Regions from separate parts of the Bacillus bruguierae genome, predicted to be linked through region 1. Evidence: riboswitches for the same ligand, from Rfam matches in the RefSeq annotation. Region 1 holds a riboswitch; each other region holds the start of a gene.
What was found. A riboswitch is a leader RNA that binds a small molecule or an ion and turns the genes downstream of it on or off. The one in region 1 is predicted to bind cyclic di-AMP.

Region 1 (9,543 bases):
GAAAAAAAATCAACAGCACCTGTTAAGGTGTTAATCATTAAAACCTCTCCATTTAAAGGATAGCGTAAGTGATATTTATTAATAATCATCGAATCACCCTTGTATGATAATATTTATACTTGTTGAAGTTATTAGTTAATTAGTATAAATATTTTCTGTTCTTGCACAGCAAGAACAGAAAATATTAGATTTAATACTTCAAAGTATTAAAGAATACAATTACTTACCTTGTTTTTAACCATGAGTATAAACTAGATTTGGAAACAACAATTAAAGCAACAATTATCGCAACAAATTGAGCAGTTGAAGCATCTCATTTCATCTCGATTTTCAAGTGTTTCCATTTGATCAGCTAGTTTTGTCCAAAGTTGATCGTTTTCATTAACAGAACGAATCTTAAAAGATTTATTTTCCATTCTTAAATCCTCCTCTTGAGTTATTTTAATACGGTTACATACAATGAAACAAAAAGCGAATCATAATATAAAAATAATTCTTGTGAAAATAGGTTTAGCATCTATTGAAAAAAATGTATGGTATACCATATTCTTACTGTATTTTTCCATTATTTGGAGTCGACTCAACTATTATAATAAACGAATCTATATTTAGTTAACAAGAGTTAATATCTGAACATTCTGTGACAGACTTTTCAGACTAATAAGTCTATTAAATACATTGAGTTCCACATTCTTGAATAATGATAACCAAAATTTTATGTGTGATTTTTTTGATAAAGAATAGCATTGTTTTTCTTTTCAAGATAAAAGTTAAAAAAGATATAGAAGGAGCTTTTAGTGGATGATAAAAAGGAGTTGACCTTTATTGGTCAACTCCTTTTTACAGTTTCAAAAAATATGATGTGATATAGTCAATATAAGGTAAAACGTTATTTGTTGCTAACACCTTTATTTTTAGAAAGTAGTATTTTTTTCTCTTTAGAAGATAAGTAGACGCCTATTCCAATTAAACAGGCTCCTAAAAGGAAAGTAATGCCTAAACTTTCATCAAGTAATAAAAAGCCTAACAAGCTACCAACTACAGGTTGAAGGAAAAAGAAGAGAGAACCAGTACTAGCATCTAAATATTCAAAGCCCTTGTTCCAAAAATAAAATGCTACTGCAGTTGATATAATTCCTAAGTACAATACTCCTAACCAAATCCATACATCTTCTGGTAAATCAGTAGGCGTAACTTCTTGTTCCCAAATTACAATGGGAATAGTAAAAATTACACCAAACAAATTAGACCAAGTAGTAACTGTAAGAGAAGAATATTTTTGAGTTTGGACTTTACTTAGTACTGTATAAATGGCCCAAGTAATAGCAGCACCGAAGAGTATAATATTTCCAAGATACATACTTTCAGTTTGATTATTGGTTGATGGAAAACCGATAACACAAAGTACCCCAATTGTTGCTAGAATCAGTGCTGTTATTTTATTTATATGTAATCTTTCTTTTAAAATATAGAAAGCAAAGATAGAGATAAGTGCTGGAGAAGCAGCTGTAATTAAAGATCCCATAGCAGCACTAGATAGATCTGTCCCAACAAACTGCATTCCAATAGAACCAGTATATCCAACTAGACCAATCATAGCCATTTTAAAAACATCTTGTCGCTGGATTTTCCATAATCCTTTCCACCAAGTTATAAATCCTAAAACAAATAAACTAATAATAAAACGCATCTCTAATAATAACCAAGGCTGAATATATCCTAAAATAATTTTACTTACTACATACATACCACCCCAAATAGCAGCAGCTAATGATAAAGCTAACGCTCCTTTTAAAAAGTTCTTATTCATATGCATACCATCTTTTCATTTATTTATATCCAATAGCAAGATACATTTGCCCCATTTTATTGGTAATTCTACTATAAATATACTCTTGAATCCCTAAAAATGCCTCAAATTCATTATCTGGCTGAAAAGAAGCCATTTGTTCGTCTGAAAAGGGAATGATATTTTGAATTTTAGCATACGGAAATATTGAATCCATTAATTTTTTAAACTCGATAGCAGACATACTATTATTCTTTAATTTAACTTTTTCTTGTTCGTTATAAAAAGATAAAAATTCAGTGAAAGAACAATCTGGATCCCAAGAAGAAATAATCACAAAACCTCTTGGTTTTAAAATATATTTAACTTTTTTTAGAAAATGTTCATATTGCTCTTGGTTCATATGACAAATAGTACCCATCATACATGTGATTAAGTCGAATGAATTTTCAGGGAAATCAAGTTCTGTTGCATCCATTTTAAATAAATTGACTTTATCAGAAACTCTTTCTTTCATAACATTGTTAGACGCGATTGTTAGAGCGTCATCGGAAATATCTATTCCAGTAACCTCATATTTCTTTTTTGCAAATAAAATCGGATATCTTCCGGTAGCGGTACCAATATCTAGAATTTGTGAAATGTTTGGATTTTCACTTACAATTTTTAATACACTTTGTAGTTCTAAATATTTTTTTACTTCATCAGCATGAGGTAACTGCATATAGGTTTCATATCTTTTTTCATCATATTTAATCATGTCTATCCCCTCTTTTTCAGTTGATAAAATCCATTTATAGAATTATATTACAATTAAAGCTCCTTATTTTTAAAGGAATAAAAATTTTCTCAAGTGAATTACCTTGGGGAATTTCCAATTTGAAAGTTTCATTCATTTCATAGACCAATTAGGGAAAGAATTTATGATGTTTCTAGAATGAAGATTCTATCTCTTTTATAGCAATGAGATTCATTTCTATTGTTTGGAGAATAATTAATTTTGTTATGTTGAGGGGACGACACCTTCAGCATGACGAAAAAAGCATGCTAAGTAAATTTGATAAAGAACACTCGATTTTAATTATATTGAGATTTATGAAAGAAAGTTACTAAAAGTAAGCGAAACTATGAAAGAGAAAATATGATTTTTCATATGTGCGAGTAGGAGGGATATACAATGGCAGCCTTTTTAATTATTTTAGGTGCAAGCATACTTGTGTTCATCAGTCTCATTCATATGTACTGGGGATGTGGTGGATCTTGGGGGAGCAAGGTTGTGCTTCCGATGAAAAAAGACAGCGGAGAATATGCTTTTGTTCCGCGGAAAATAGGGACTTTTTTAGTGGCACTTGCCATTCTTTGTTTTGCTATGATGCTATTAGCACAAAGTGGATACTTGTCTTTCTGGAATCCGAGTCGTTATACAAAATGGGGATGTATGGCTTTAGGTGGAATTTTCTTTTTACGTGCAGTTGGTGATATGAATTATGTTGGTTTTTTTAAGAAAGTAAAAGAGACAAAATTTTCGATGTATGATACGTGGTTATATAGTCCGCTTTGTTTGTATATCGCACTTATTTTTGTAGTAGCGTTTTATTGTTATTGATATGTAGAAGGAAAACTTTCAGTAAGGGAGGTTTTCTTTTTTTATTTTCTCTCTTTACAATAAGAGTTTAGAAGAGTATATTAACAGACAAATGGAAAATTTTACAGCCGAATATCGCTTAATCCATATAGGAGCGGGGGAACCAATTTTGTGCTTTGTCACTCGGGGTGAATCCTTTTTAGGTAGGGCTACTCTCAAGGTCCGAATCCGACAGCTAACCTCGTCAGCGTTTTGAGAGGGGGGACTTGTGTGTAAAAAACACTAGGTGCAGCCTAGTGTTTTCTTTTATTCTTCTTGTGGTAAAAAATTACATTACGGCTTATTTCTATGTTTAATGGAGAAAAATATAGAGATAACAGAGGAGAGGAAAAGAGTGAGCTGGCTTACAAGTCTAATTACAATTTGTTTATTTGTAGTTGTCGCAAAACCAATGGGAGATTACATATACAATGTTTTTCAACAAAATGGACCATTTCAAAAGGTATTTGGTCCGATAGAAAAAATTTTGTTTAAAATCGCGGGCATTAAGGGTTATAGTCAAAGTTGGAAGCGCTATTTGTTTTGTTTAATCATAACGAATCTATTTTTTATACTTGTTGTGTATTCTATATTTCGATTACAGGGGATGTTACCGTTAAATCCAAATCATTTTCCAGGAATGGAGCCGACGTTAGCGTTTCATACAGCCATCACGTTTATGACAAATGCGAATCTACAACATTATGGGGGCGAAAGTAATTTATCTTATTTCTCTCAAATGGCTGGGGTAACGTTTATGATGTTTGCAGCACCTGCAACTTCAATGGCGATTGGGATTACGTTTATTCGTGTGCTAGCAGGTAAAAAAGTAAGGAATTTCTTTGTTGATTTTGTTCAATCTATTGTAAGGGTATTGTTACCAATTTCATTTGTAGCTTCGTTAATTTTTCTAGCACTAGGAACACCGCAGACGTTAGATTCTACAATTATCGCAAAAACGTTAGAAGGAACGGAGCAGGTAATTCCTCGTGGACCAGTAGCGTCGTTGCTAGCTATTAAAGAACTTGGAGATAATGGCGGTGGTTTTTTTGGAACAGTTTCAGCACATCCTTTTGAAAACCCAAATATGATTAGTAATGTGCTTCAAATGATGCTGCAAATGTTAATTCCAATGGCATTTCCGTTTGTATACGGACGAATGGTTGGAAATCGTAAACAAGGAAGAATGTTTTTTGTATCAATGCTCATTTTGTTTATCGTTGGATTTTCGGCACTTGCCATATCTGAATTGAAAGGAAATCCGCTGTTAAATCAAATTGGTGTAGATCACTCACAAGGAAATATGGAAGGGAAAGAAATGCGTCTTGGCGTTATATTTTCCGCTTTATATGCAACTGTTACAAGTGCTTCGGGGACAGGGGGCGTGAATACAACACATGATACGTTAACACCAATTGGAGGAATGGTCCCGCTCGTAAATATGCTTCTAGGAACTGTATATGGCGGGATTGGAGTCGGATTCATGAACGTAATCATGTATGCAATGATTGCAGTATTTTTGGCAGGATTAATGGTAGGACGTACGCCGGAGTTTCTTAACAAAAAATTAGAAGGGAAAGAACTGAAATTAATCGCCATTACGATTGTATCTCAGCCATTACTTATTCTTGGCGCTGCAGCAATTGCCTTTTCAACACATTTCGGAACAGATGCAATTTCGAATCCTGGCTTTCACGGTTTAACACAAGTTATATACGAATATACATCGTCTGCTGTAAATAATGGATCTGGATTTGAAGGATTAAATGATAATACCCCATTTTGGAATATTTCAACAGGTCTTGTTATGTATATTGGTCGTTATTTTAGTATCATTACGATGCTTGCTGTTGCAGTTGGACTCAAAAAGAAAAAAATTGTACCTGAAACGATTGGCACGTTCCAAACCGACAGTCGTTTGTTTGGAGGAATCTTACTTGGTACGATATTTATAATAGGTGCTTTAACATTTTTACCAGTACTTGTACTGGGGCCAATTGCTGAATTTTTAACAATATTATAAAATTGTAAAATGAGAGAGGCATATAAGCCTCTCGTTTTTGTTCTGAATTTCTTTGTTATTTTTAACGTGGTTTATTATAGTATATATATGCTTGTGTTAAAGAAAATTGAGATTCTATACATAAAGGTCTAAATCATTCAATGAATTTACAAATTGAAGGGTTTACTTATACATAATAAGAGGATGTGGAAATACAATGTCACTACAGTCAAAATATTTAGCTGGAATTTCACTTGGAATAATGGGAGTTGGGTTTGCCGCAACAATTCCGTTTCAAGGAACGATAGCAGGTGGGATTATACAAGGCGGCTTTGAAGCTGGTTTAGTAGGCGGACTTGCCGATTGGTTTGCAGTTACGGCGCTGTTTCGTCATCCGATGGGAATCCCAATTCCGCATACAGCACTACTACCAAAAAACCGGAAACGAATTACGAAAGGAATTGTTTCTACACTGGAAAATGATTGGCTGACGAAAGAAAGTATAACAAATAAAGTAAAAGAGATGGAGTTAGCACAAATCGTATTGCAGGTTGCAGAAAGAGAGTTGCAATCGGATAACGTGAGAAAAGGCATTGTTACAATCGCTGAAAAAGCGATTCTTCAAATTAATACTGAAAAATTAGCTACTGTAATTGAAAAAGAATTAAAAACGTATTTGCATACGATTCATACAGGAAATATACTGCAAGTCCTTATTGATCAATTAGTTGCAGAAGAATACGATGAAAAAACATTTGATTATATGTTAGTTAAAGCAAAAGAGTGGACACTTCAAGATGAAGCGCGTTATCAGCTCGGAAGTTTAGGCATGAAAGCGATGGAAAATATAAAAGTAGAGGGATTTTTACAGTTTACGCTTAAATCTTTTATGAATATGGTAGATGAAGAAAAAATCGGGAATATTTTGCAGAAGTTTGTGATTAGTAATATTGGTAGTTTACAAAATCCTGATAATAGCACAAGACAACTTATATTAATGAAGATTCGCCAAGAACTTATTCAAGTTAAGGAAAATGAAGCGGTACTACAGGAATTGGAGAATTGGAAAGAAAGTTTGATTACCAATTGGAAAGTGAATGAAAAAATAGCAGAAATATTGAGTCAGGCACAAGAAAGAGTAGTTGCTTTTGTGAAAAAAGAAGAGTTTACAAATAAATATCTTCTTTCATTTTTAAGGGCGCAAATAAATAAAGTAAAAGAAGATCCAGCAACGATTCAAAGACTGGAAGAATGGTTGCAAAAGCAAATTGTAACCTTTGTCGAAAACAATCATTCTAAAATTGGAAAGCTTGTACAAGAAAATTTGGATAAGCTAGATGATCAAACACTAATTGAAATGATTGAAAATAATGTAGGAAAAGATTTGCAGTGGATTCGTGTAAATGGTGCTGTTTGTGGCTTTATGATTGGGTTAGTTTTGGAAGGAATTAAAGCAATTATATAGAAAAATCCTTCCACATGATGAATGTGGAAGGGTTTTTTAGCTTCTTATTTTTCAAGAACACTTATGTCTATATTATAAGTTTTTTGAATGTTTAGCTGGTGTGCACCATTTCCAGTTTTTATGGTGTTTTTATACCATTGTTCTTGCTGATTTGAATCGGGATTCTCTTCTGAAGTATTATTTTCTGTTTTCGTTAGTTTTTCTACATGTTCCCAAGGTGTACTCCCATGAGAATCCTTTTGAGTGGTTACAGCTGATAGTGTCATATCACTATCTTTTACAAGATGAACAGATATGTTTGAACTTTCTTGTACAGACCAATTGTTTTGTAATTGACCTGGGTAAAGAGAGAGTTCTCTTTCAGAACCACGAATTTCCACGTTTTTATTTTGCGGGAGGACAAGTGTTGCTGTCATTCGTGATTGTGAAGCGAAGAATTTATGGTGAACGGGCAATGGTTTTAATGTCACATACATCGTTTCGCCGACTGTTTGAATCGCAATGAAGTCGTCCTGCTTGAGTTTGTCTTTTTCATTTTCTTTCATAGTCATTTCATATGTTCCTAATAAATGTACTTTATTGCTGTTGCTTCCTTCTATTGTAAGAGGGGCATTACTTGTATTAACTACAATTTTTTTAATAGAGTCAGCTATGTCATACTGCACTTCTGGGATGTTCTTTGTTTGTTCAGTTGTGTTAATAGAATAACGAATCTCTTCTAGTAATCCAGTGGATAATAAGAAATAGAAGGCAATACCAATTGTCCCTAAGACACCGATAAAGAAAATACTAAAAATATCATATTTAATGATAGGTTGCTCTTTTTTAGAGAATATAACATATAGTAAAATTTCGATGCCGAGTACAATGAAAAGAATAGGCCACCATGCTGTAATGTTATCGAATACTTGTATACCTTTTATAGTTGAAAATAATAAGAAACAACCTAATGTAATAGTTGAAATCCCCATAGATATCGTTCCTACACGCCATGTTCTCATTCTTTCGCACCACCTTTTTCTTCTTTATTTCCTAGTAATAATTTAAAGCCACCACCAATTAAAAGGAGGGCAACGATAGATGTTTGGAAATAGCGATAATACAATTCGCTAATATGAATGTTAAATATAGTAGCGAAATAATCGTTTAAAATAGGAAGGAGTGTTTGATCTAATAAATAGTAGACTCCTAACCCGATAAGTCCGATGCCGAGCCATTTTTGATGATTAATAAAATAATCAATAATGGGTGTGTCTTGTAAGTCTTCTTTTCCGTATTTTGCAGTTTGCTGTAATGTATCAAAAAAGCTATAAAACCAAATAATAGGTACTAAAAATAAGAAGGCTGATAATCTTAATAAGTCGAGCAAATAAATAGCAAGTAAAAAAGCTGCCATTAGCTGAAGACCGCGGCGCTGTAAGCCTAAGTACATATGGCCTGCTCCAGGGAACATAGCTAAAATAGAAGCAAATGTTTTGCTTTTCTTTCCTTGTTCTCGATGCTCTTCAAATTCTTCGAAAATAGTACGATCGACTATTATATCACCGCGTTCTTTTTTCTGTAGTTGTTGGACGACATCGAAGAAATTATAAATCCAAAGAACAGGTAAAGTAGCAAGAAAGATAAGAAAGCTTTCTTGATTTGTTAATAGTGTAACGAATATAATCATGCTACCTAGTCCTGTGCAAGCAACTAAAAATGTAAGTCCGCGCTGCATAAGTCCTAATTGAAAATGCCCAAGTCCAGGTATGATGGATAAGAGAATGATATAAAATCGTTCACTTTCACGTGCTGATTCTTGCGTTTGGTCTTTCTCTTTTTTCCATGACTGATTCACTATAGAAATAATTAAGTCTAGCAGATTTATTCCCCATACAAGTGCTAATAAAAATACGATAAGGAAAATTATATCGCTATACCCGAAGTTAATAATAAACCCTACCGCAGCAGTGAATAGTAATAATGAACAACCACTATATATAATAAAACGTCCAATGCGCTTTAAATATAAATGTCCAAGCCCAGGAATTAGCCCTAAAACAAGCGCTAAAAAAGGATTTTTATTCATGTTTTGAACCTCCGTTCGTTTTTGATGTGTGTATAGTTTTGTTTAAGATTTGTTTTGAAATCGAAACCCCACTTTGTTTAGAAGATTGTTCAAAACTAGAAGTTACTGTGAAAATATAATGGAATAAACCGCTTGCCATAAAAATTAACGTAGCTGCAGTTGCAATTATGTAGTGAATGAGCGTACTTTTTATTTGTCTTGGTTGCTTCTTACTCATTTTTTCTTCAGACTCTAAGGCTTCAAAGTTGATTTGCTCCATAACTTCATTTGTAAATGAAGAATCATTTATCATTGGAAGGTTTTCATTTTGTTCATCAATGATTTCCATATAAAGTGCTAAACAATGATCACATTCATAAAGATGTTGTTCCATAGATTCGCGTTCACTGTTTGATAGAAGGTCTAAAATATAATTGCACCAAACTTCTTTTGAAAAATGCGTCATAAAAAATCTTCCTCCTTCCAATGTTTTTTAATCCATTTTCTTGCTCTGTAAAGTTTCATTTCCACCGTTTTGACTTCAGCATTTTGTTGAGCAGCAATTTCTTGATAACTTCTTTCTTCTAAGTAATGTGCGAGAACAACATCACGATAA
Region 2 (9,543 bases), on a different contig from region 1:
AACAAAGTAGTTTCTTATTTAAAAAGACGATCAGTAAGAGAAGTTGCAAAAAGACGAGAGTTAATTGTACAAGCATTAGGGCAAAAAGGAATTTCATTACGTTTTGTAAATGGCGGGGGAACAGGCAGTATAAAGACAACCGTTCAGGATGAGTCTGTTACAGAAATTACGGTTGGGTCTGCTTTTTATTCTCCGCTACTTTTTGATTATTACAAAGATATTGCATTTGAGCCAGCAGTTGGATTTGTATTACCAATTGTCCGCCAGCCAGAACCTCGTGTTTATACATGTTTAGGTGGAGGATATATTGCATCGGGAATGACTGGAAAGGAGAAGCAACCACAGCCGTATATGCCAAGTGGAGCAAAGTTACTTCCGTTAGAAGGAGCAGGTGAAGTGCAAACACCTGTTTACTATGAAGGAACAGAACAATTAAGAATTGGGGAGGGGATTGTGTTTCGGCATAGTAAAGCAGGGGAGTTATGTGAAAGATTTTCTTCTTTACATCGTATTTCTGATGGTGAAGTAGTAGGAGAATATCGAACATATCGGGGGGACGGGCAATGCTTTCTATAAGGGGCCAGAAGTGGCGAAATTGGACAGGGAATGTGCAAGGAATGCCGCAGTATACGATGTATCCGAAAAGTATTCAAGAAGTGGCCCAGGCTGTAAATTTTGCAAAAGAAGTTGGAAAGCGTATTCGTGTGGTTGGTTCAGGGCATTCTTTTACACCACTTGTTCAAACTGAAGAGATTTTAATTTCTTTGGATGAATTACAAGGGATTAGCGGGATTGATTCACAAACATTAATTGTAGAAGTATGGGCAGGTACAAAGCTATATCAGTTAGGTGAAATATTGCAAGAGAACGGATATGCACAAGAGAATTTAGGGGATATTGATGCGCAGTCTATTGCTGGGGCAATTAGTACAGGCACGCATGGAACAGGAATTTCACTTGGAAATTTAGCAACACAAGTTGTGGAAGTAACGGCGGTTCTTGCATCAGGAGAAGTGATCACGTGTTCTGAAAAAGAATATCCACAATATTGGAAGGGGTTTCAATTGTCACTTGGCATGCTAGGGATTATTGTAAAAGTCAAACTAAAAGTCATTCCAGCATATTCACTTGCTTATGAAAGTAAAAAAGAATCATTTGCTACTGTTATGAGTAAATTGGAAGAATATAAGAAGAATCGTCATTTTGAGTTTTTTATCTTTCCATATTCTGACGATGTTCAAGTGAAAATTACAAACGTAACGGAGGAAGTAGGAGGAGAACTAAAGTGGCATAAACTCAAAACAGCTTTAATAGAAAATATGGCTTTTTCATTGTTATCAGAGAGTTGTCGCCTTTTTCCTTCTATAAGTAAAAGTGTTAGTCAATTATCGGCTAAGGGAGTACCAAATACCAAAATTGTAGGTCCAAGTTATAAGGTGTTTGCAACTGCTCGCAACGTCCGTTTTTATGAGATGGAATATAGTATTCCAGCAGAATATATGAAAGAAGCAGTAGAAGAAATTTATAATCTCATTTACGAAAAAAATTTTCAAGTACATTTTCCTATTGAATGTCGCTATGCAAAAGGAGATGATATTTGGCTTAGTCCGTCATATGGAAGAGATTCTGCTTATATTGCGGTTCATATGTACAGAGGGATGCAGTACACACCTTATTTTCAAGCAGTAGAACGTATTTTTCAAAAGTATGAAGGACGTCCGCATTGGGGAAAAATGCATACAATGACATATGATTCGTTGCAGCAAGTATATCCAAAATTGCATCATTTTTTAGAGGTGAGACAAACAGTAGATCCAACAGCAATGTTTTTAAATCCATATTTAGCAAAAATATTTTCGTTAAATATGGAATAAAGTGAAACTTCCGTCAGTGGGGGTTTTCTTCATCCCCCGCTGACGGTTAGTTGAACCAATCGGGCTTTTACGGGCAGTTATCCCCCACCTATCTTCTTTGCTTCTCTCTGAATCTTGAGGTGGGGATCTTACTGTCCGTTAATGCGGGATAAAGTAGAACTTCCTTTATGCGGAAGTATAATGAGAATGTTTTTTATGATGAATGGCTCCTTACACAAGAGCTATAGTTGTCGGGAGGAGCGGGCGGTAAAATATAACACATGATGTGTTTCGGAAGAATGAACATGTTATTCACTTATACTGTCAAGAAAAGAAAGTGTGTTAATTTTGAAGAGTATGGAAGCTATATTGCTTCCATACTCTTTTTTAGTAGAATTCTAATGTAGTTGAACTGCGTTAGACTTGGAAGAAATGATATATGGTTGAATTTGCTGCTGCCATGTAATTGTAGTAGATTTCTTTTGATAAGTTAGCCATTCTCGGTAGTCCTCTTGCGTTTTCCATAATGTGCGAATAAAGAATTCTGTAGTATCTCTAACATGTTTTGTATAGGAGATTTCTATATTAATAAAACCTAGCATATTAGGAGATGGATAATATTGTTTTAATGCTTTTAGTACTTCGTTTTCGCAATCTATTTTTATATAAAGCGTATTTGTCACAATGAACATAATGAATCCCTCTTTTTTTTAGTAGTAGATTAGCATTGATTTTCTTCAGTCATAACATAGGCAATCTCTCTAGTTATGCTTACGAAGCTAGCTGTCGGGCTCGGGGATTGAAGGGTACCCTACTGTAAAAGATTCACCCCTAGTAAGCTACTGCTTACAATAATAGTTCCTCCGCTCCGTATGGATTTAGCAAAAAGTATTTATATAAAATATAATACTATTCAGAAAAATCAGAGTAAACGCAAAGGAGACGACAATTTCTTACAAAAAAATGAAGTGATCACATTTTGATGTTCTAATTCTTGTATTTGATTTTGTAATTTGTAAACATATATAAATGCAAATTGAAAAACCGACATAACCCCCCTTTCTTTTTAGGCGAGGACGAGAGCATCTGACCGTGCATAGAAGCGGTCAGGGCCTTTTCCTGCCACATGCGAGGTTTAAAACAAAGGGAGCAAGCAAGTAGCGGTCATGTTGTATTTTGCATAGCAGCGACTTATAAAGAAAAGCGGAGCCTAGGAGGCAGAGCTAGACAAAGATGTTGAAAAATTAAAATGGATTTATATAGTCTTCTCTCCAAGCTTCTATGATTTTCTGTTTCTTTTCATAATAGGTAGTGAGATTTTTAAAATCTCATTTTATCTCGTTACTTGTGAGTAATGAAGGAATAAGTAGAAATCTGCTCAGAAGAGTTCGATTTGTTCAATGAAGAATAAGGAGGCTTCTCATTGAGAAATTTTTCGCTTTATATTGGGCTGTAGTGTTATTTTTAAATGTGTATATATGGAAAAATAAAGATATTAAAATAAGTTTATTACAGTTTTTCTATGATTCGTTATATTTTGTTATAAAAAATAAACTGTATTTAATGAGTTTGTAAACAAACTGTAAAATAAATCATGTATAAATGTAGAAGAAGGGAGTCGGATTATGAACTATTTTAAGCGTATCAGTAGTTTTGTATTAGCTGGATTTATTTGTTTCACTAGTACAGTTGCTGTAAAAGCTGAGTCAAACGACGAGAAATTAAACAACATGCAGCAGCAATTGCAAAATAATAATAATGACATTCAGCAAAAAGAAAAAGAAAAGCAAGCTGTAATGAAAGACATTGAGGGCATTCAAAAGGAATTATCAGACTTAAATAATACAATTGCAAAAAATAAAGAAGAGCAAGATGCAATTCAGCGCAAAATCGATGAAACGCATAAGCAAATTGAGCAAAAGATGAAAGAGATTATTAGTTTAGAAGAAAAAGTACTTATGCGTAAAGATATTATGAAAAAACGTATGGTCTCTGTTCAAGATAACTCAAATATAAATTTAGTAGTAGAAGTAATTGTAGATTCAAAAAACATTGCAGAGCTTCTGCAACGTATGACTGCAGTTTCTACAATTATGGATGCAGATAAAGAGATTCTTCGTTTACAAGAACAAGATCTTCGTCAAATTGAAGCTGATAAAAAGGTAATTGATGAAAAAGAAAGATCTTTAGAAGGCGATAAACAAAAATTAGCAAAAGTACAAGCTGATTTACAAGACAACTTAAAGAAACGTCAAGATAATCTACAATCTGTACAAGCAAAGTATAATCAAATTTCTAGTCAGCTGACACTTGCTGCGCAAGAAAAAGCAAAGATTGAAGCAGATATGAAGAGCGTACAAGATACAATTGCTCGTGAACAACAAGCAGCTGCAGAGCGTGAAAAAGCTTTGAAAGACTCACAAGCCTCACAAGCTCCACAAGCTCCACAGGTTTCACAAGCACCAAAAGGAGATGAAAAAACTCCAGAAAAACCAACTAAAGGCGGTCGTGAAATTTTTGTAGAAGCTACGGCTTACACAAATGATCCAAGTGAAAATGGGAAACAGCCAGGTGAGCATGTATATTCTGCTTGGGGGCACTATGATTTAACTGCAAACCCAAACATGAAGTTAATTGCCGTTGATCCAAGGGTTATTCCATTGGGCTCACGCGTGTGGGTTCAAAACTATGGAGAAGCTATTGCTGCTGATACTGGTGGTGCTATCAAAGGATACCGTATTGATGTTTTCGTACCAAATAAAGAGGTTTCTAGCGCTTGGGGTAGAAAACAAGTTCGTGTTATCATTTTAGATTAAAGTAAAAATCTACTTTGCAAAAGCAAAGTAGATTTTTTTATTGTTAAATGTTAAGTTGGGTTTACATTTTGTGAAGTTTAGCATACAATAATGGTGAGAGGTGGTAAAATTGACCATTTATAATCGAGTAAAAGAACTACGAGCCCGCTTTCATTTTTCGCAAAGTGTATTGGCTGAAAAGGTGGGGGTAACGAGACAAACGATCGCTGCTATTGAAAAGGGGGATTATGTACCATCATTATTATTAGCGCTTATGATTTGTGATGTGTTTGGCTTGCAGATGGAAGATGTATTTGTACTGCAAAAGGAGGAGGGAGAAAATGAATAGAATTGGTCTTTCTTATCTAATAAATATAGGTATACTTGTTATAGCGGGTTGGGGGTTCGTTGAGAATTTTCATGTCATTACGGAACTTGCAAACATCATCAGTACTGAAAAGCAAACGTGGACTGTCACGATGAATATGCTGCCAATTACATTGCTATTGATTGTAGGGGTAGGGATATTCATTGGTTACAAGGTGCAAAAAAAGAAATATAAGAAATTATCATTTTGGACATTTCCGTTATTATTTCCAAGTGAAGATGAGAGGGAAGAAATATTGACGGCGAAAGCGTGTCGAACTACCCTTCTTTCATTATGGTGTATTCTACCTATCGCAGCTGCCACGTTAGTTGCTTATCCACTATTTAATCGAAACATTCCGGAATATCCACTGTATGTAATATTTATCATTTTACTAATCCAAACAACAATATTTCATATTTCTTTATATCGTAACAAGGTTGTGTAAAAGGTGTGCCAAAGAGCACATCTTTTTTTATATTTAAAACCCGAGAAATTTTTCCGCATTTTTACAAAAGCTTAATGAAATGCTATAGAGAGAGTTTACAAATCCTTTTTACAATAGAAGAAGTATTGAAATTGGGGGGATTAGAGAATGAAGAAGGTTTTGCTATCTGGGGGAATTATAGCGAGTGTCTTATGGACAGGCAGTAATGTAAACGCAGAAGTAAATCAAGAAACGAAACAATTTGCCAATAAAATAGAAAGTTTACCAAAAGGGAGTATTTCAAACCCAGCATTTCGTGGGCAAATAGAGGAAATGGTAAATAAATTTATTAGTAATAAGCATAAGAATACAAAAATAGAAAGAACGGCTATTTTTCCAATGCCAAGCAAAAAAGCAGAAATCGCGGCATCTTCACCAGATGGTAAGACGTTAGTTGTAACAGAAGCAGACTTAGGACAAATTAGCATCCTTTCAATTGAAAATTTACAAGACATTCAATTGAAAGGGACGGTGAGTTTGAAAGGAATTCATTCCGAAGCAGAGGTGACGAGTACAACAGTTACACCAGATGGTAAGTATGCATTTGTTGCTTTTCGTACCGGGGATAACTTGTATAATGCGCATAGAGGAAAGATAGCAGTTATAGAGTTATCATCCAAAAATATTGTGAAAATATACGAGGTGGGTATAGGGCCAGATTCTATTGCTTTATCAAAAGATGGGACAAAGCTTGTTGTTTGTAATGAGGATGAAGAAGGAGATCCAAATGACGGAAACGAAGTCAATATGAAAAAAACAAAGCGACCGGGTACAATTTCTATCATCACGTTCCCTAATGGAGATGTATTGAAAGGAATTCACCATGAGCTATCAATTGATATAAGTCAGATTGGAAATGGAACAGTGTACAAGCATGATCCGCAGCCAGAATATGTGGCGATTAGTCCAAATGGAGAAAAAGCTGCTGTCACATTACAGGAAAACAATGCAGTTGCTATTGTTAATTTGCAAGGACAAAACATTGAAACGATATTTGGCCTTGGAACAACAAAGCATAAAGCAGATTTGCAAAATGATGGTGTTGTTTCTTTTCAAGATGAACTGATTGCAAGACCAGAACCAGATGGTATAACGTGGGATCAATCAGGGCGTTTTGTAATTACTGCTAATGAAGGAGACCTAGGGAAAAATGAATTTAAAGATGGTGTGAAATCAGGTGGACGCAATATATCTGTATGGAGTCAAAATGGTTCGCTTATATATGATAGTATGAATCTTATTGATGAAAAAGTGGCAGCTAAAGGTTTATATTTAGATAGTCGTAGTAATAGCCGAGGCAGTGAAGTGGAAAATGTTGCAACAGGAATCATACAAGAAAGTCCGATTATGGCTGTTGCTGCTGAAAGAGCAAATGCAGTACTCTTTTTTGATATAACGATCCCGATGTTCCCTGTTTATATTGGTCTTGTTCCTTCAGGAGGCAAAGCACCAGAAGGGATTCATAAGATTAGCAACCGTAATATATTTGTAAGTGCAGATGAAGCAGATGGAACATTGAGCTTTTATTGTTTGCAAAAATGATAATCATGGCACTTCTTAATAAGGAGTGCCATTTCCTTTGTCTTGTACATGTCACTTGTATATCTAGCATTCTTACTTTATCATTTTATATAAGAGGAACTTTGTGAAGGAAAGGAATTGAAGCATGAATAAGAAAAAGATTTATAGTATACTGGCACTTCTTTTATTTATTGTAGGTGGCGTTTTAATTGCAAAACCATTTTATGATGGTTACAAAGCTGGGAAGATGCAAGAAGAAAACATACAAGCTATTAAGAAAATGAAGTATGAAAAACAAGAAACGAAATTTGTTGATGCTTCTAAAATAAAACAACCGGATTTAGCAGACGTGGCAAATGCTTCATTAGATAAAACACAAGTGATTGGGCGTATGTCTATTCCGAGTATTGGATTAGAACTACCGATTTTAAATGGTTCAACAGAGAAAAATTTATTATCGGGTGCAACAACAGTAAAAGAAAAACAAGAGATGGGAAAAGAGAATTATGCATTAGCAGGACATAACATGTCGAAAAAAGGTGTGTTATTTAGCGATATTTCGGAATTAAAAAAGAATGATAAAGTATATTTATATGATAGTGAAAATGAATACGAGTATGCGGTACAACAAGTAACAAAAGTCACGCCGGATAAATGGGAAGTTGTTGAAGATCACGGGAAGAATGAACTAACCTTGATTACATGTTCGTCTGTACTTGATAATTCTAAGCGATATGTAGTATCCGGAAATTTGGTGCAGGTGAAAAAAATAAAGTGAAACTTCCATCAGTGGGGGTAAATAGTTAAAAAGAAATTCCACTTTTGTTGAAGGTGGGATTTCTTTCTTCTATAAACGCTTTGTATCAAGTGACTACAAAGAGCATAAAGAGTTATATAAGTAAGTGATAGAAAAAGGAGAAAATGCTGAAAAAAGATGAGGGGTAACCCCTCATCTCTTTTAGTCCATCCACTTTACTAATTTTTTGGAAAGCAATAGTAAGATACATCCTAGGAAAATAGCGACAGCTCCAATAACAGCAAATACTTCTGAGTAACCTAATGAAGTTGTAAAGTTTGCTAACTGTCCACCTAAAATATTAGCAACACCTGTACTTGATAACCAAACGCCCATTAATAAAGATGCGAGTTTGACAGGGGCAAGGGAACTTACCATTGATAGTCCGACTGGAGATAAGAATAATTCTCCTAATGTATGGAACAGGTAAGTAAAGACAATAAAGAGTAGGTTTGCTTTTTCGGCAATTTGTTGTTCGTTACTTCCTGTTTTTAACGTAGCGACAAGAAGAACCATATATCCAATTCCAAGTAAGATCATCCCAAGACCCATTTTTGTTGGGATTTTTAAATCACCGCGTTTTGTAGAAGCAAGCTTCGTCCAAAGCGTTGAAATAGCTGGTGCTAATAAAATAATGAATAGTGGGTTTACAGATTGGAACCAAGATGTTGGAATTTCCCAACCGAATATAGAGCGGTCGACAAAACTATTTGTATATAGTGTTAAAGAACTACCAGCTTGTTCAAATCCAGCCCAGAAGAACACAACGAAACACGTTAAAATGACAATTACAGCTGTATGTTGTTTTTCTTTTTTCGTTAATGGTGTATTGCCAGCTGTTTTGTTGTTTGTACCTGTTTGTATAGCTGCTGTCGGTTTTTTACCAATATCACCAAGATAACGATTTGATAAAGTTGTAAATAAAATTTGTCCGACAATCATCCCAATAGATGCAGCTAAAAATCCATAACGGAAACCGTAATGCATAACGCCGTCTACTGTTGTTTTAAACAAATCTTCTGATAAATATCCGCAAACGAGTGGAGCAAGGAATGAACCAACGTTAATTCCCATATAAAAAATTGTAAAGGCACCATCACGGCGCGGGTCATTTTCTTTATATAATTCCCCGACAAGAGTAGAAATGTTTGGTTTGAAGAAACCGTTCCCGATAATAATAAGCGCCAATCCAAGATATAGTCCTAATTGGCTTTGCAGTGCAAATAACGTCAAGTTACCAATGGCAATTGTTATACCACCAAGTGTAATCGCTAATCGTCTACCAAGAAAGCGATCTGTTAGAAATCCGCCAATTAATGGAGTGAAATAACAAGCGCCTGTATAAAAGCCGTAAATCGTAAGTGCCCAGCTCTTACTAAAACCAAGACCACCGTTTATTAAGGCTGTTGTTAAATATAATGTTAATAATCCTCGTAATCCGTAATAGCTAAATCGTTCCCACATTTCTGTGAAAAAGAGTAAATACAAACCTGGAGGATGTTTCTTTTTTTGCGGTTGTTTTTCATCAAACTGTAGCGCAGCTTCCATATATAATTCCTCCTCACATAAAAAACAAAGTTAATCATTTTATATGATTAATAGTTTACTTTATTAAATTTATGAAGTCAATAAAGATCTATTTTTGTAAAAAAATATTCTTATATAATGATAAAGGAGGAATGATACATAAAAAAAGCCCCTTTCATCACGAAAGGGGGCTCCTT
Region 3 (4,824 bases), 420 kb from region 1:
GGATATATATTCTATATTGAACATGCTATCCTATTATCATTTTAGTATAGTTAAATAAAAATGATGGACATTTTCAAGAATTAGTCGAGTTGGATATTAAAAACAAGCTGAATGAACAATCAGTACAATAATTAAGAAAAGAGAAAGAATCTGTGTCGAAATGGTTAAAGGAATTAAAATCCTTGCACGCTGACCTTTTAGCCCAATTTATTCGAAGCGAAAATGAAGACGAAGAATATAAAGCTGAATTAAAGTTACGTTACGATGAAAAAGAATTTACTAAGAGATGGGCGACAAGAAAAACAGAAACTAGCTGTTGGAAGAAAAATGTGGGAAGGTATAAAGAAAATTTAGAATTGAGGTTGAATGAGACAAAAGAATTAAACAGTAAATTTAAGCAACCACAGCCCATGAAGAAGTCTGATGCTAGTCTTGAACGTGTAAAACTAAAAAAGGCTGTTGCAGAAATTGCAGATATAATGCGTCATAAACAATCTTTTGATGAATTTGAAAAAAATCGCCAAAAAGTTCTTTCAATCATTGAACGTGCGGTTGATAAATCAATAAGAGAGATGTTCGAAAACCAAGACCTTAAAGAAAAGAGGAATGCAGCAAAAGGCCATAATCAATTACTGAACCGTTATTTATCCATAACAGTTTTTTTGTGATTCATTTCATAATACTACTATAAGCATAGAAAAAAGCTTGAGGATGTAATATTAACCTCAAGCTTAATATTGAATGTTACTGTTTCGCTAATGCATCCGTTTAGTTCAAGAAGAAAGAGCGGCGTAACAGCTCCGATTAATACCTATAGCATTAAGAAGCACATTAATTCAAGTCCTTATTTTTTCAAATGATAAGGTACAGTTGTTACTACCACGTTTCTCCGATACAGTAAGAAGGCTCGAATAAGTAAACTTGATTGATTGTGAAGAATATTATGCCACCCTTTTTTAGGAATAAATTGTGGAATTATAACCGTTACCTGATAATTCCCTTCCCTTGCTTTATTTTCTACAGTATCAACAAATTTCGTAAGAGGGCTGATGATACTTCTGTAATGAGAGTGCAGTGTCACCAGTCTTATATCAGGTTGCCATTTCTTCCACTTTTCTTCAAACTTCTTCTCATCTTCTCTTTCAAATGAAACATGTACAGCAATAATTTGTTCAGGAGAAAGAGATTTAGCATAAGTTAAGGTGTTTTCTACAACATGAGTCATGCCAGCAACAGGCACTATCATAACATTACCCTCAATGGTTACAGGTATTTCACAGGTTGTAAGCCTAAGTTGGTCTCCAACTGCTTCATAATGCTTTCTAATTCGATGAAAAAGCAAAACTATGATAGGTAGAAATATTAATATTGACCAAACCTGTGAGAATTTTGTTAAAAAGAGTATTAATGTGACGGTAAAACTAATTACGGCACCCATTGTATTTATAATAAATTTAGGTATCCAACCTTTAGACTTTTCTCTAAACCATTTAACCATCATCCCCGATTGAGACAAAGTAAATGGGAGAAATACTCCGACTGCATAAAGTGGAATAAGATGCTCTGTTTCTGCATGAAAAGCAAGAATCAAGATGATAGAAGCAATTCCAAGTATGATAATCCCGTTTGAATATCCTAATCGGTCGCCTCTAGCCAAAAACATCCTTGGAATAAACTTATCTTTTGCAAGATTAACTGCAAGTAAAGGAAAAGCAGAATAACCAGTATTTGCTGCAAGGATTAATATTAAAGCTGTAGTTCCTTGAATAAAGAAGTACATGAAATTCCGTCCGAAAATTTCTTCAGCAATTTGCGAAACTACGGTTACTTCTCCACTTGGAGTGATGCCATAATAATAGGCTAAATATACGATTCCTGAAAACAGGATAGCAAGCAAGATACCCATCATCATTAACGTTTTAGCAGCATTTTTAGGTGCTGGATTTTTGAAGTTAGGTATGGCATTAGAAATAGCTTCGACTCCTGTTAAGGCAGAACTTCCTGAAGCAAACGCCCTTAAAAGAATAAACAAACTGACACCTGCAACAGGTGTACCTATTGGAGTGTGTAATTCAGGAGAAACTCCACCTGTTATAACTTTGTACATACCCACTCCAATTAATATGAACAAAGCTAAAACGAATAAGTACACAGGATAAGCTAATATTGAAGCCGACTCCGTTACCCCTCTTAAATTTAAAAGTGTAATGAAAATCACAAATACAATGGCAATCTCCACATTAAAATCATGTAAGGTGGGAAAAGCAGAAGTTATAGCATCAGTGCCAGCTGACACACTTACAGCAACAGTTAATATGTAATCTACCAATAGAGAGCCTCCAGCAATTAAGCCCGGATTTACTCCTAAGTTACTCTTTGAAACAACATATGCTCCCCCTCCATGAGGGTAAGCATAGATGATTTGACAATAAGACAATATGAGCGCTGTTAATAGAATTAATACACCAACTGCAATAGGAATTGAATACCAAAAGGCCGCTGCTCCTACCGTAACCAATACAATCAATATTTGTTCAGGACCATAAGCTACTGATGATAGAGCATCAGAAGAAAGTATGGCCAATGCTTTCGTTTTGTTAAGTTTTTGTTCACCTAATTCAGTGGATTTTAAAGGTCGTCCAATTAATAACCTTTTTATAGATGAAATCATTTATTACTCACCGCCTAAACATTTTAACTTGATAATATATTACCCATAAAAAAAGAATTTTCTCAAAAGAGCATTATTATTTATGGAAAATAAAAAAGTGTCTACAAGTCATAGTTAAAAGACCTGTAGACACTTTATTTTTCTTGCGTCACAAGTTCCACCTTCCTTCTCATATAACGCTTACGAGGTTAGCTGTCGGATTCGGACCTTTGAGTAGCCCTACCTTAAAAGGATTCACCCCTTGAGTTAAGTAACAACCCACAAAAATGGTTCCCCCGTACCTAATGGTTTCAGCGATTTAGAAATTTAAAACTGTGATAATAGTACTCCTGTGTTCAGTAAATGTAAATAAATTTTATGTAAAAAGATTAAAACCATGGAAAACGGAAATGTTATTAACATAAATATTATTATGCTTTAGAACAATATTTTTGAGGACTTACGCTAAAGGAGGATTTTAATGTTCAAAGAATATAGTCCATTTTTATCTGATGAATTTTTAGATAATTTAGCTAAAGAAATTAACAAGCAATATGGGAGTCCCACAAAAGAACAAATTGTGGAATCCATAAACAATGAACGCTCAATAAACCGGAGCTGAACGCAAGAAGGTAAGAAACGCTCCAGTTGTTGGCATATATGTAGTTGAAGTGGTATTGTTACACAAACCATTCAACTACACATATAAAAAAATCCACAAAAATAATGTACAACAAATATCCATGTACATATATTTTGAACAGAAATGGCTTAGTAGCTATATTTTAACTGGATTTCTCAAATCATTTTAGAACATACTTATTCAAGCAAAAATATACATCTTTAAAATGTTATTTATACTACAAGTATTATGAAGCAATATATCTTGTATTATCAAAAGAAGGGGAACAACGCAGCCACTACAAACTCTAAGTTGCAACGTATTCGTGCTTTTCTTAATTATATGATTTGAATGTGAAGTCATTAAGAATAATCCCGCTAAGAAAATACAGAAGGTACGAGAAATAGAAATAACATACAATCGGGTGGCATATTTTTACGCAGTTTTGCTATACATTCGGATTATGAACCATGATTCTGATTCAAGTTCTACATTTTTTAATCATTAACTATACACCTCCTAAACTCAACCTCATATTACTTTCACAATGATATATCCCTCTTTTCGGGCAAATCTCCCCCGTTAATTGAAGAAGAAGCTATTTCATAAATAAGTTATGTCGTACCAACTTTCCCAAAATTTCATTATGACATAATTACCGACACTAAGTATGAAGTCTCAATAGAGGTGGCAAGAACCAACAATAAGTTATTTTACATATTTTTTAATTATTCTTATATTATTACCTTCTATAAAATGCCATGATTTTCTACAAATTATTATACTTTTCTATAAATTACCACAATGTATTTTTTGATTATCCCCATATTTTACTACAAATTTATTTTTCAGATGTTTATAGTGTATTTGTAGCTTTTCTCATTGATTTAACAATTGCTGGAGTATCTTACTATGCAATAAAACATTTATACTCACTTTTAGTAAAGTATTTAAAATGGAATTTAGCCATTTTACAAAGGTATTAATTAAGCAAAAAGGAGATGACATTAAAATGAAAAAACATGTTTTATTTCTATTAATGCCGCTCACTATTGTATTTATGTCTGCTTGTTCACACGATACACAATCTAATGAAGTAAAGGATGCACGATATAATAAATTAAGCAATATGCAATCTATCAATGATATTGCTATTGAAATTCCAGAAAATATATTCAACTCTCAAAAAAAGAATGAAAATATTAATGAAGATGAAATGAAACAAAGTATAAAAAATTATTTGGATTATAGTTGGGAGTTATCTGAAAACATCATTCCACTTTCTTCAACAATTTCTGATGAGAATGTTACTGAATCCGATCGAGAAAAATTACAAAAACTAATGGATCTAGCGAAAAAAAAATGATGCGAATTTCCATGATTTTATTAGTAATAATAATATACCTGATGATTATCAAAAACCTTCAAAGGAAATCTATGAATATATTTCATCATTTACGGCACTTTTATTAGAAATGCAACAGGAAATAGACAAACTCTCGCAAAATGGTAACTTGTTAAAGACAGATTTTTCTTTTACAAAGCACTTTAC
Region 4 (9,543 bases), on a different contig from region 1:
CACGTCCATGAAAATAACGTGGGTCTGTAAAATTTTGACCAATTAATTTCGAACCAATGACTTCATTGTTTTCATTATATATAAGGCTTCCGTCTGCATTATCTTTCATAACCGCTTGTGCAATTCCTGTAACTAAAAGTGGATATAGGAGCCCGCATATAACAAGAAATGTAAAGGTTACACGAATGACAGGTGAAAGTATCTTTTGTTTTTCAAACATTTTCATTTCCCCTTTTCTTTAAATGAACAATCCGACAATCATGTCAATCAGCTTAATACCGACGAACGGAACAATCACTCCACCAAGTCCGTAAATAAATAGGTTACGTCCTAACAATGCATTAGAACTCATCGGTTTATAAGCAATCCCTCTCATCGCTAGCGGAATAAGCATCGGGATAATAATCGCATTAAAGATAAGCGCTGATAAAATCGCTGATAGCGGTGAATGTAATTTCATCACGTTCAGAGCTTCCATTTGCGGAATTGCCAATGTAAACATCGCTGGGATAATCGCAAAGTATTTTGCAATATCATTTGCGATACTAAATGTTGTTAGCGCACCGCGTGTCATTAATAGCTGCTTACCAATTCCTACAACCTCAATAATTTTCGTTGGGTTTGAATCTAGGTCAATCATATTTGCTGCTTCTTTCGCTGCTGCTGTACCACTATTCATCGCTAGACCAACATCGGCTTGCGCTAAAGCTGGTGCATCATTTGTACCATCACCTGTCATCGCAACAAGCTTTCCTTTGTCTTGCTCTGCTTTAATCACCGCAATTTTATCTTCTGGTTTACATTCTGCAACAAATTCATCCACACCAGCTTCTTTCGCAATGGTTGCGGCAGTAAGCGGGTTATCACCTGTACACATTACCGTTTTAATACCCATTTGACGAAGCTGTTCAAATCGTTCACGCATACCTGGTTTTACAGTATCTTTTAAATAAATTAATCCGTAAATACGATCATTCGCTGCAACTGCAAGCGGTGTACCGCCTTCTTTTGCAATTAAATCCGCTTTTTGATTTAAGTCTTTCGGAACTGTACCGCCTTGCGATTGTACCCATTCAATAACAGCGCCAACCGCACCTTTTCGTACTTTTACACCATCCGTTAAGTCCACACCACTCATACGTGTCTCAGCTTTAAAGGGAACAAACTCACCTTGCTCAGCAAGTGTACCGTTATAAGAGAGTGCTTTTGATTGTACGTATTCAATAACCGAGCGTCCTTCTGGCGTCTCATCTAACACAGAGCTAAGCGCTGCCCATTTTGCAACTTGTTCAATTGTTTCATTTCCTACTGGTAAAAGCGTATGTGCCATACGATTACCGAATGTAATTGTACCTGTTTTATCTAAAATAATTGTGTTAATATCACCAGCTGCTTCCACTGCTTTACCACTCATCGCTAAAACGTTAAACTTCGTTACACGGTCCATACCTGCAATCCCAATTGCGGATAACAAACCACCAATTGTTGTTGGAATTAAACAAACAAGAAGTGCAACGAGTATAGATGTATCAATTTGAAAACCAAGATAATTCGTAAAGATCGGCAATGTCACAACAACGATTAAGAAAATAAGTGTTAAACTCATTAAGACCGTATTAAGAGCAATTTCATTTGGTGTTTTTTGACGAGATGCTCCTTCTACTAAAGAAATCATTTTATCTAAGAAAGATTCACCAGGATTACTTGTAATTCGAATTGTAATTTCATCACTTACCACCATTGTTCCGCCTGTAACGGAGCAAAAATCACCGCCAGCTTCTTTCATAACTGGTGCAGATTCCCCAGTAATGGCTGATTCATCGACAGATGCTAACCCGCGAATAACTTCTCCGTCACTAGGGATCATTTCACTTTGTTTTACAATAACAACATCGCCTTTTTTCAGTTCAGTTGCTGAAACCCTAGCAACACTTCCATTTTCTTTTATTACATTTGCAAATACATCTTTTTTCGATTGTTTTAAAGAATCAGCTTGTGCTTTCCCGCGTCCTTCTGCTAATGCTTCTGCAAAATTAGCAAACAAAACAGTGAATAAGAGAATAAGAGAAACCGTTATATTGAACCACCCTGGGATACTACTAGATCCATTAGGTAAAAATGATAAAATTAATGTCAGGAAAAACCCAATTTCTACCACGAACATAATTGGATTTTTTACCATCACTCGTGGATTCAATTTTGTAAAAGCTTCTTTTATCGCATGTGTAATAATGTCACGATCCATCGTTTTTGCTTGTCTCACTTCATTTTCGACTGCCGTTTTTGGTGATACAATCGATTGATTCGGTTGTTTATCTTTTACCACTACAGGTTTCATCATGTACCCTCCATTACTTCAATGTAAGAAATTCCGCAATTGGTCCTAACACTAGCATTGGGAAGAACGTTAATGCTCCAACAATTACAATTGTTCCAATGAAAATGCCGCCAAATAAACTATTATCTGTTCGGAATGTTCCGATTGTTTCTGGTACTACCGTTTTTTCTTTTAATGAAGCCGCTACAGCCAGCATTGTAATTAAACTGAAATAACGTCCTAAGAACATCACGATACCAGTCGTAATATTCCAAAATGCTGTATTGTCTGCTAAACCTTCAAAACCTGAACCGTTATTAGCTGCCGAAGAAGTATATTCATATACAACTTGTGTCAAACCGTGAAAACCGGAGTTTGAAATTGCATCTGTTCCAAAATGAGTTGAAAGAGCTAATGCTGAAAATCCTAAAATAAGTAAAGGATGAAATAGTATTGTTACTGCAATCAATTTCATTTCCTTTCCTTCAATCTTTTTCCCTAAAAATTCTGGTGTACGTCCAACCATTAATCCCGATATAAAGACCGCGATAATCGCGTACATAATAATATTGATAAATCCTGCACCGACCCCGCCGTATACTGTATTTAACATCATGTTTACAAGTGGCACGAGTCCTCCGATTGGTGTCAACGTATCATGCATTGTATCAACAGCACCTGTTTCCGCTGCAGTTGTTACTGTTGCGTATAGTGAAGAAAATACTGTTCCAAAGCGGACTTCTTTTCCTTCTAAGCTGCCTTGAGTATGCTGCATTCCCATTTCATTTAACGCTGGGTTTCCATGTAGCTCTGATGTGACAATTGTTGTAAATCCCATTAAAAATACGATGAATAAAGAAACGAAAAGAACGCGTCCTTGTTTTTTATTCCCTACCATTCTTCCGTATGTGAATGGTAAAGCTGTCGGTAACAGCATCATAAGCATCATTTGTAAAATGTTACTGATTTGACCTGGGTTTTCAAATGGATGCGTTGAATTTGCCCCGAAAAATCCTCCGCCGTTGTTCCCTAATTCCTTAATAGAAACGAAAGAAGCAACCGGACCACGTAATATACTTTGTTTCACACCTTCAATTGTATGAGCTGTAACCGCTCCTTCTAACGTTTGCGGTACACCAAGCGCAACGAAGATCAATGCTGCTATAAATGCAATTGGAAGAAAAACTCTCGTTAAAGCACGTGTAAAATCTACGAAGAAATTTCCAAGTTCTTTCCCTGCTAAACCTCTTATAAAAGCCATTACAATTGCTAATGTTGTTGCCGGTGCTGTAAACATTAAAAACGTAATTCCGATTAATTGTGATAAGTACGAAACACCATTTTCACCGCTGTAATGCTGTAAATTTGTATCTGCCATAAAACTAATCGCTGTATTAAAAGCGAGTGTAGGTTCCATCCCCTCAACATGAGCTGGATTTAATGGCAATACACCTTGCAGGCGAAGTATGAAATAGACAACAACAATCATAAATCCATTAAGCGCAACTAATGATAATGCGTATTGCTTCCAACTCTGGTTATAAGGTTTCACACCGGAAATTTTAAAAATAATATTTTCAAAAGGTCCGAACACTTTATCCAATTTGCTATTCCCTTGAAACGCCTTCTCTAAATAAATCCCGGTTGGCTTTGCAACAAGAACAAATAATAACATTGTGACCAAAACGGCAATCCAAATCATAATAAATCTTTCCTCCTAATTAAAACTTTTCTGGATTTAATAGCGCATAAACTAAGTACACAGTAAGTAAGCCAACAATAATGGATACTGCAATAGTCATTGCTTCTTCCCTTCCTTCACAACATGATCCGACCATCCTGCAAGACCAATCATTGATCCAACTAACACAATTAAAATTCCGATCATAGCAATATCTAACATGATTCATCCCTCACCAAATGTAAAATTTTTCCATAAAAAAACATAAAAAAGAACACTGAGGATCTACTCAGTGTTCGAAAATGAACAACACAAAAGTAAACCTCCTCTCCAAACGCTTACGAGGTTAGCTGTCGGATTCGGGCCTAAAGAGTAGCCCTACTTTCATCATGAAAGATTCACCCCAAGTGACAATGCACAAAATTGGTTCCCCCGCTCCATTTCTGGACTCAGCGATATCAGGTTGTTTTCTGGAAATTTTATGAACAATTTATGAATGTAAATATACTCCTCTAAATTTCACTTGTAAAGAGGTAAAATAGCTAAAATATAAAAGTATAAGACCTTTTAAACGCTTACATTAAGGATAAATACATCTTTATCATCTTTTTTCTTTTATTTTCTTCTTTTTTCATTATGTATACGTTCTTTTGCAAATAAAAGAAGAAGATTATCTCTAGAAATCAAATTTAACTTCCAGGCATATGAGTCAAATACAGCATAACCCCTACTCTTCTCCTTTTGTTTGAAACCTCGCTCGTGGCACAAAAAGGCCCTGACCGCTTCTATACACGGCCAGAGCCTCTCGCCCTTCCTAAAAAATGCAGTTTTATACCGTTTTTTCAACATAAACATCACTGCCACGCTGAATAAAAAAGGGCCACTACTTGCTTGCTCCCTCTGTTTTACAACTCGCTCGTGGCACAAAAAAGCCCTGACCGCTTCTACGCACGGCCAGGTGCTCTCGCCCACCTAAAAAAAGAGGTTTTTATACTAGTTTTTCAATTCATATTGATAGATAACCTTCTAAACTATAAAAAAGACCGTAAGTTACGACCTCGAATATATACTTGCACCAATTCTGCATGTCGCTTCTCATATTCGATAATGTCTTGTTCTAAATATAAACGGATATCTTCTGGCGGAAGAATCACATATGGCTTCGGAAAGAATGGATCATGTTCTGCTAATTCATGTACTCGTTCTAACGATACTGCCCAGCGCCTTGCTAATTCACGGCACAATAACACTTTCATCGCTTCTCTCATATCCGATTCCTCCGCCCCTACTCTAAAGTCAAAAACGAAATATTATCACAAGTTGTAAACACCACTAACTTAATACCAATCGTTTCATAGAGGTGCTTTGGATATTGTTTATTTCGCGTGACAACTGTAATAGGCGCGGTAAAAGAAGAGCGAATACGTTCAGCGAAGAAGCTAATTGTAGACAATTCATCTCCTAGTAAAATCGCTTTTTTAATTCCTTTGCATATGTTCACAATCATGCTCGGATCATCCGGACAGCAATATGCTTGTTGAAATCCACATGCCTTCACTTCACTTACCACATACTCACTCGCTGTAAAAATGACCATTTCACCTTGAAAAGGTAATAAATCTTTCAAACTCTTTACTTTCGCAGCTTCTCCTACACAAATGAGCGTGTACTCTTTTTCTGCATCCATGCACTACATCCTCCTTCACATAAAAGAATTTTTAAGTATAGATTAAAATTCTCTTATGCTAGTCGGATCGATGAATTGCTGTATTCACTTGCACCATCCTCTCTCAACACGCTTACGGAGTTAGCTGTCGGATTCGGGCTTTGAGAGTAGCCCTACCTTCGAAAAAGGATTCACCCCAAGTGACAATGCACAAAGTTGGTTCCCCCGCTCCAAAGTCTGGATTAAGCGTTCTTAAAAATAGATTCTGGCTGATATATTACTCCTAATTTTGGAAAAAGTAAACATAAAAAAAGCCAATTTTCCCAACTGGCTTTTTCAAAATAATACATATTTATGCATGTATATTTCTACGTCCATACGCAAAATGATTCGTTGGTCCGTGACCGCTGCCTATATTCAGCTCATCTTCAATTGCTATACTAATAAAGTTCTTCGCTTCACGAACTGCATCTGCAATTTCGTAACCTTTCGCGAGTCCTGCTGTTACAGCTGCGGCAAACGTACAACCACTTCCGTGTGTTTGTATAGAAGCAATCCGTTTACTTCTATACTCTATAAACACATTTCCATCAAACAATAAGTCAATTACTTCATTTCCTTGGTAAGCTGCATGTCCGCCTTTCATAACGACAAACTTTGCACCTAAATCATGCAGCATCTTCGCCGCTTCTTTACTGTCTTCAATCGTATGAATCTTCATTCCTGTTAATACTTCTGCTTCAGGAACATTCGGCGTAATTACCGTTGCAAGCGGCAATAAATGTTCTTGTAATGCCAAAACAGCTTCTTGTTGTAATAACGATGCTCCGCCTTTGGCAATCATAACAGGGTCTAGTACAATATTATTCCATGAAAATGATTTAATATTTTCAGCTACGATTTTAATAATTTCACTACTAAATAACATCCCTAGTTTCACTGCATCTGGCGTTACATCCGTACCGATAGAATGTAACTGCTTTTCAATTCCTTCTACAGGAACAGGATACACCCCTTGTACGCCAAGCGTATTTTGAGCCGTAATTGCTGTAATAGCTGTCATACCGTACACACCGAGCTCTTGAAACGTTTTTAAATCTGCTTGAATCCCCGCACCGCCGCCGCTATCGGAGCCAGCAATCGTTAATGCTTTATTCACTTTCATTTCACTCACCCCTTTTAACCAAAATAACGATGATAAATCGTTTTTGCCTCCGCTATATCCTTTGTGCCATGCACAAGCACACGGCCATCTTGAAATACTACTAACCGTTTATTATCAACAGAAAACGATAATAAATACGGATTCACTGTTAAATCCGTTACACGGTTTTGCAGCAGATTTTTATACATAGACAAATGAATATGCTCTTTATGCGGCGAACGAATTTGTACTGTATTTCTACCGCATAAAACAACCGCCCTGGAAGTATTCTCCTTGCTTAAATACGGATAAACAGCTTCTTCTCCGCACGATAAGCAGTTCTTGTTTCGCAACTTTTGTACATTCATGCATGAATATTCATTTTTCCACACATCAAATGACACAAGCCCCTCACGAAGTGCCTCGTAATCTTCTACTAAAATCTTTAATGCTTCCGCAACTTGATGTGAGACAACAATAGATACAGCAGGCGAAATAATCCCCGCTGTATCACATGTCGCCCCCCCAAGCGGTATCGACTGCAATAAACAAGATAGGCACGGCGTCTTTCTTGGTAAAATCGTATAAGAAAGACCGTAACTCCCAACACACGCTCCGTAAATCCATGGAATAGAATGCTTTTGCGATATATCATTTACAATAAACCGTGTCTCAAAGTTATCTGTTGCATCAATAATGAGATTTACACCTGTGACAAGTTCTTCTAGTTCTTCTGCTGTTGCATCTTGCACATAAGTTTCTACAACTACATCACTATTAATGGCTTGTAAGCGCCGCTTAGCTGCCACTGCTTTTGGTAAATGATTTTCTACATCTGCCTCGCAGTATAACTGTTGGCGCTGCAGATTACTCCAGTCAATATAATCACGATCAACAATCGTCACTTTGCCAACTCCAGCGCGAACGAGCATTTCTGCATTTGCACTACCAAGCGCTCCCACGCCGATAATCAGTACATGTTTTTCTCTTATTTTGTTCTGCCCTTCTTCCCCAATTGGAGAGAACAACACTTGACGGGAATATCGGCTATTCAAGAACACTCATTCCTTCTAACGGGCTGCTCGCGGTCCCGCAGCGCTTACGTGCAATACGTCCTGCTTCAAAACCTAATCTTCCTGCCTGAATACTAAGCTTCATTGCTTCTGCCATTTTCACAGGATCTTTTGCCCCGGAAACAGCTGTATTTAATAACACGCCTTCTGCGCCTAATTCCATCGCAAATGCTGCGTCAGCTGGACTACCAATGCCCGCGTCAACAATAACGGGAACAGTTGCTTGCTGGATAATAAAGCTTAAATTTAACGGATTTACAATACCAAGACCAGAACCGATTGGTGATGCACCTGGCATAATTGCATGGACACCTAATTCTTGTAATTTACGTGCTAACACAACATCATCAGACGTATACGGCAAAACGATAAACCCTTCTTTTAATAGCATTTCTGATGCTTTTAACGTTTCAACTGGGTCTGGTAATAACGTTTTATCATCACCAATTACTTCTACTTTAATCATGTCGCATAAACCTGATGCTTTCGCTAATTTCGCAATGCGCACGGCTTCTTCTGCTGTTTTTGCTCCTGCTGTATTTGGAAGAAGGGTATACTTTGTTACATCAATTTTTTCTAGTAAATTGGGCTGCTCTGCATCAAAAATATCCATACGACGCACTGCAAATGTTAAAATTTCTGCTTCTGATACTTCAATCGCTTTCCTTTGCACATCAAAATCTGAAAATTTCCCTGTTCCTAATAATAATCTAGACTGAAAAGTAAATGGTCCAATCTTTAACATAATCAACCGCCTCCTACGAATGTTACAATCTCAATTTGATCTCCCTCAAAAACAGATGTATCTTGATGATCCTCTTTTTGTAAAATATCTTGATTGCGTTCTACTACAACAATTTTCGTCTCTAATCCTAAATGAATAAGCAAATCAGCCACTGTCTTAATATCACTTGACACATCAACTTGCCTTCCGTTCACTTTTAAATTCAAGCTTTCATCCCCTTACGAAAGATATAAATAACGGCTATGCAAAGCAAAACATGACCGCTACTTGCTTTCTCCCTTTGTTTAAACTTCGCATGTGGTAGGAAAAGGCCCTGACCGTTTCTATGCATGGCCAGACGCTCTCGTCCCCCCCAAAAAAGAATGGGTTTTAGATTATTTTTTAATTTCTATTTACATAGATTGTGAAAGCAACGAATCTAGTAAATCATTACTTTGCTTTCCATCTATAAGATCAGCCATATATTCTCCTGAAACTGGACTTAATAAAATTCCATTTCGATAATGGCCCGTACAAGCATATAAACCAGTAATGTCTGCATGTCTGCCGATATATGGCATACTATGATTCGATTGTGGACGTAATCCTGCCCATGCCCCGTCCCATTCTGCTTCCTTTAATGCTGGAAGAATCCGATACGCGCGCTCCAATATAGAAGTAATACTTTCTGGACGCACCGCCTTGTTATATGTATGAGATTTCATTGTTGCTCCAATGACATAGCGTCCACCGCGCTTCGGTGCGATATAAAATTGCTCTTGAAAAATAGGTACTTGTAATAATGGCTTACGGCTGCGCACTGCAACAACTTCACCTTTCACAGGATATGTTCCCCATTCACAATGAAAATATTTTAATAGTTTTGTACTCCACGAGCCTCCAGCAATTACTACATTTTCACATGCAATTGTGCCTTC

Region 2: it holds a riboswitch for cyclic di-AMP, as region 1 does, so the genes downstream of both, WAZ07_RS19340 (antibiotic biosynthesis monooxygenase family protein) here and kdpA (potassium-transporting ATPase subunit KdpA) in region 1, are expected to answer to the same signal.
Region 3: it holds a riboswitch for cyclic di-AMP, as region 1 does, so the genes downstream of both, WAZ07_RS04240 (APC family permease) here and kdpA (potassium-transporting ATPase subunit KdpA) in region 1, are expected to answer to the same signal.
Region 4: it holds a riboswitch for cyclic di-AMP, as region 1 does, so the genes downstream of both, WAZ07_RS25100 (hypothetical protein) here and kdpA (potassium-transporting ATPase subunit KdpA) in region 1, are expected to answer to the same signal.

What each region holds. Positions count from the first base shown of each region.
Region 1 covers NZ_JBAWSX010000002.1:441,049-450,591, forward strand. The annotation lists gene WAZ07_RS06405 (radical SAM/SPASM domain-containing protein) at 1-89, opposite strand, end outside; gene WAZ07_RS06410 (DMT family transporter) at 890-1,810, opposite strand; gene WAZ07_RS06415 (class I SAM-dependent methyltransferase) at 1,830-2,549, opposite strand; gene WAZ07_RS06420 (DUF3995 domain-containing protein) at 2,967-3,395, shown strand; cyclic di-AMP (ydaO/yuaA leader) riboswitch at 3,501-3,640, shown strand; gene kdpA (potassium-transporting ATPase subunit KdpA) at 3,769-5,436, shown strand; gene WAZ07_RS06430 (DUF445 domain-containing protein) at 5,633-6,880, shown strand; gene WAZ07_RS06435 (LiaF transmembrane domain-containing protein) at 6,925-7,881, opposite strand; gene WAZ07_RS06440 (hypothetical protein) at 7,878-8,948, opposite strand; gene WAZ07_RS06445 (hypothetical protein) at 8,941-9,393, opposite strand; gene WAZ07_RS06450 (RNA polymerase sigma factor) at 9,390-9,543, opposite strand, start outside.
Region 2 covers NZ_JBAWSX010000013.1:102,522-112,064, forward strand. The annotation lists gene WAZ07_RS19330 (amino acid deaminase/aldolase) at 1-576, shown strand, start outside; gene WAZ07_RS19335 (D-arabinono-1,4-lactone oxidase) at 564-1,874, shown strand; gene WAZ07_RS19340 (antibiotic biosynthesis monooxygenase family protein) at 2,252-2,545, opposite strand; cyclic di-AMP (ydaO/yuaA leader) riboswitch at 2,606-2,747, opposite strand; gene WAZ07_RS19345 (3D domain-containing protein) at 3,479-4,669, shown strand; gene WAZ07_RS19350 (helix-turn-helix transcriptional regulator) at 4,779-4,997, shown strand; gene WAZ07_RS19355 (DUF2178 domain-containing protein) at 4,990-5,463, shown strand; gene WAZ07_RS19360 (YncE family protein) at 5,611-7,044, shown strand; gene WAZ07_RS19365 (class A sortase) at 7,169-7,801, shown strand; gene WAZ07_RS19370 (peptide MFS transporter) at 7,982-9,367, opposite strand.
Region 3 covers NZ_JBAWSX010000002.1:28,327-33,150, reverse strand. The annotation lists gene WAZ07_RS04245 (hypothetical protein) at 153-668, shown strand; gene WAZ07_RS04240 (APC family permease) at 845-2,671, opposite strand; cyclic di-AMP (ydaO/yuaA leader) riboswitch at 2,833-2,977, opposite strand; gene WAZ07_RS04235 (bacitracin ABC transporter ATP-binding protein) at 3,132-3,272, shown strand; partial or broken gene WAZ07_RS04230 (NDxxF motif lipoprotein) at 4,285-4,824, shown strand, end outside.
Region 4 covers NZ_JBAWSX010000027.1:9,448-18,990, reverse strand. The annotation lists gene kdpC (K(+)-transporting ATPase subunit C) at 1-220, opposite strand, end outside; gene kdpB (potassium-transporting ATPase subunit KdpB) at 239-2,338, opposite strand; gene kdpA (potassium-transporting ATPase subunit KdpA) at 2,352-4,019, opposite strand; gene kdpF (K(+)-transporting ATPase subunit F) at 4,039-4,119, opposite strand; gene WAZ07_RS25110 (hypothetical protein) at 4,116-4,220, opposite strand; cyclic di-AMP (ydaO/yuaA leader) riboswitch at 4,320-4,463, opposite strand; gene WAZ07_RS25105 (hypothetical protein) at 5,030-5,266, opposite strand; gene WAZ07_RS25100 (hypothetical protein) at 5,284-5,685, opposite strand; cyclic di-AMP (ydaO/yuaA leader) riboswitch at 5,779-5,923, opposite strand; gene thiD (bifunctional hydroxymethylpyrimidine kinase/phosphomethylpyrimidine kinase) at 6,017-6,838, opposite strand; gene WAZ07_RS25090 (thiazole biosynthesis adenylyltransferase ThiF) at 6,844-7,863, opposite strand; gene WAZ07_RS25085 (thiazole synthase) at 7,856-8,626, opposite strand; gene thiS (sulfur carrier protein ThiS) at 8,629-8,832, opposite strand; gene thiO (glycine oxidase ThiO) at 9,019-9,543, opposite strand, start outside.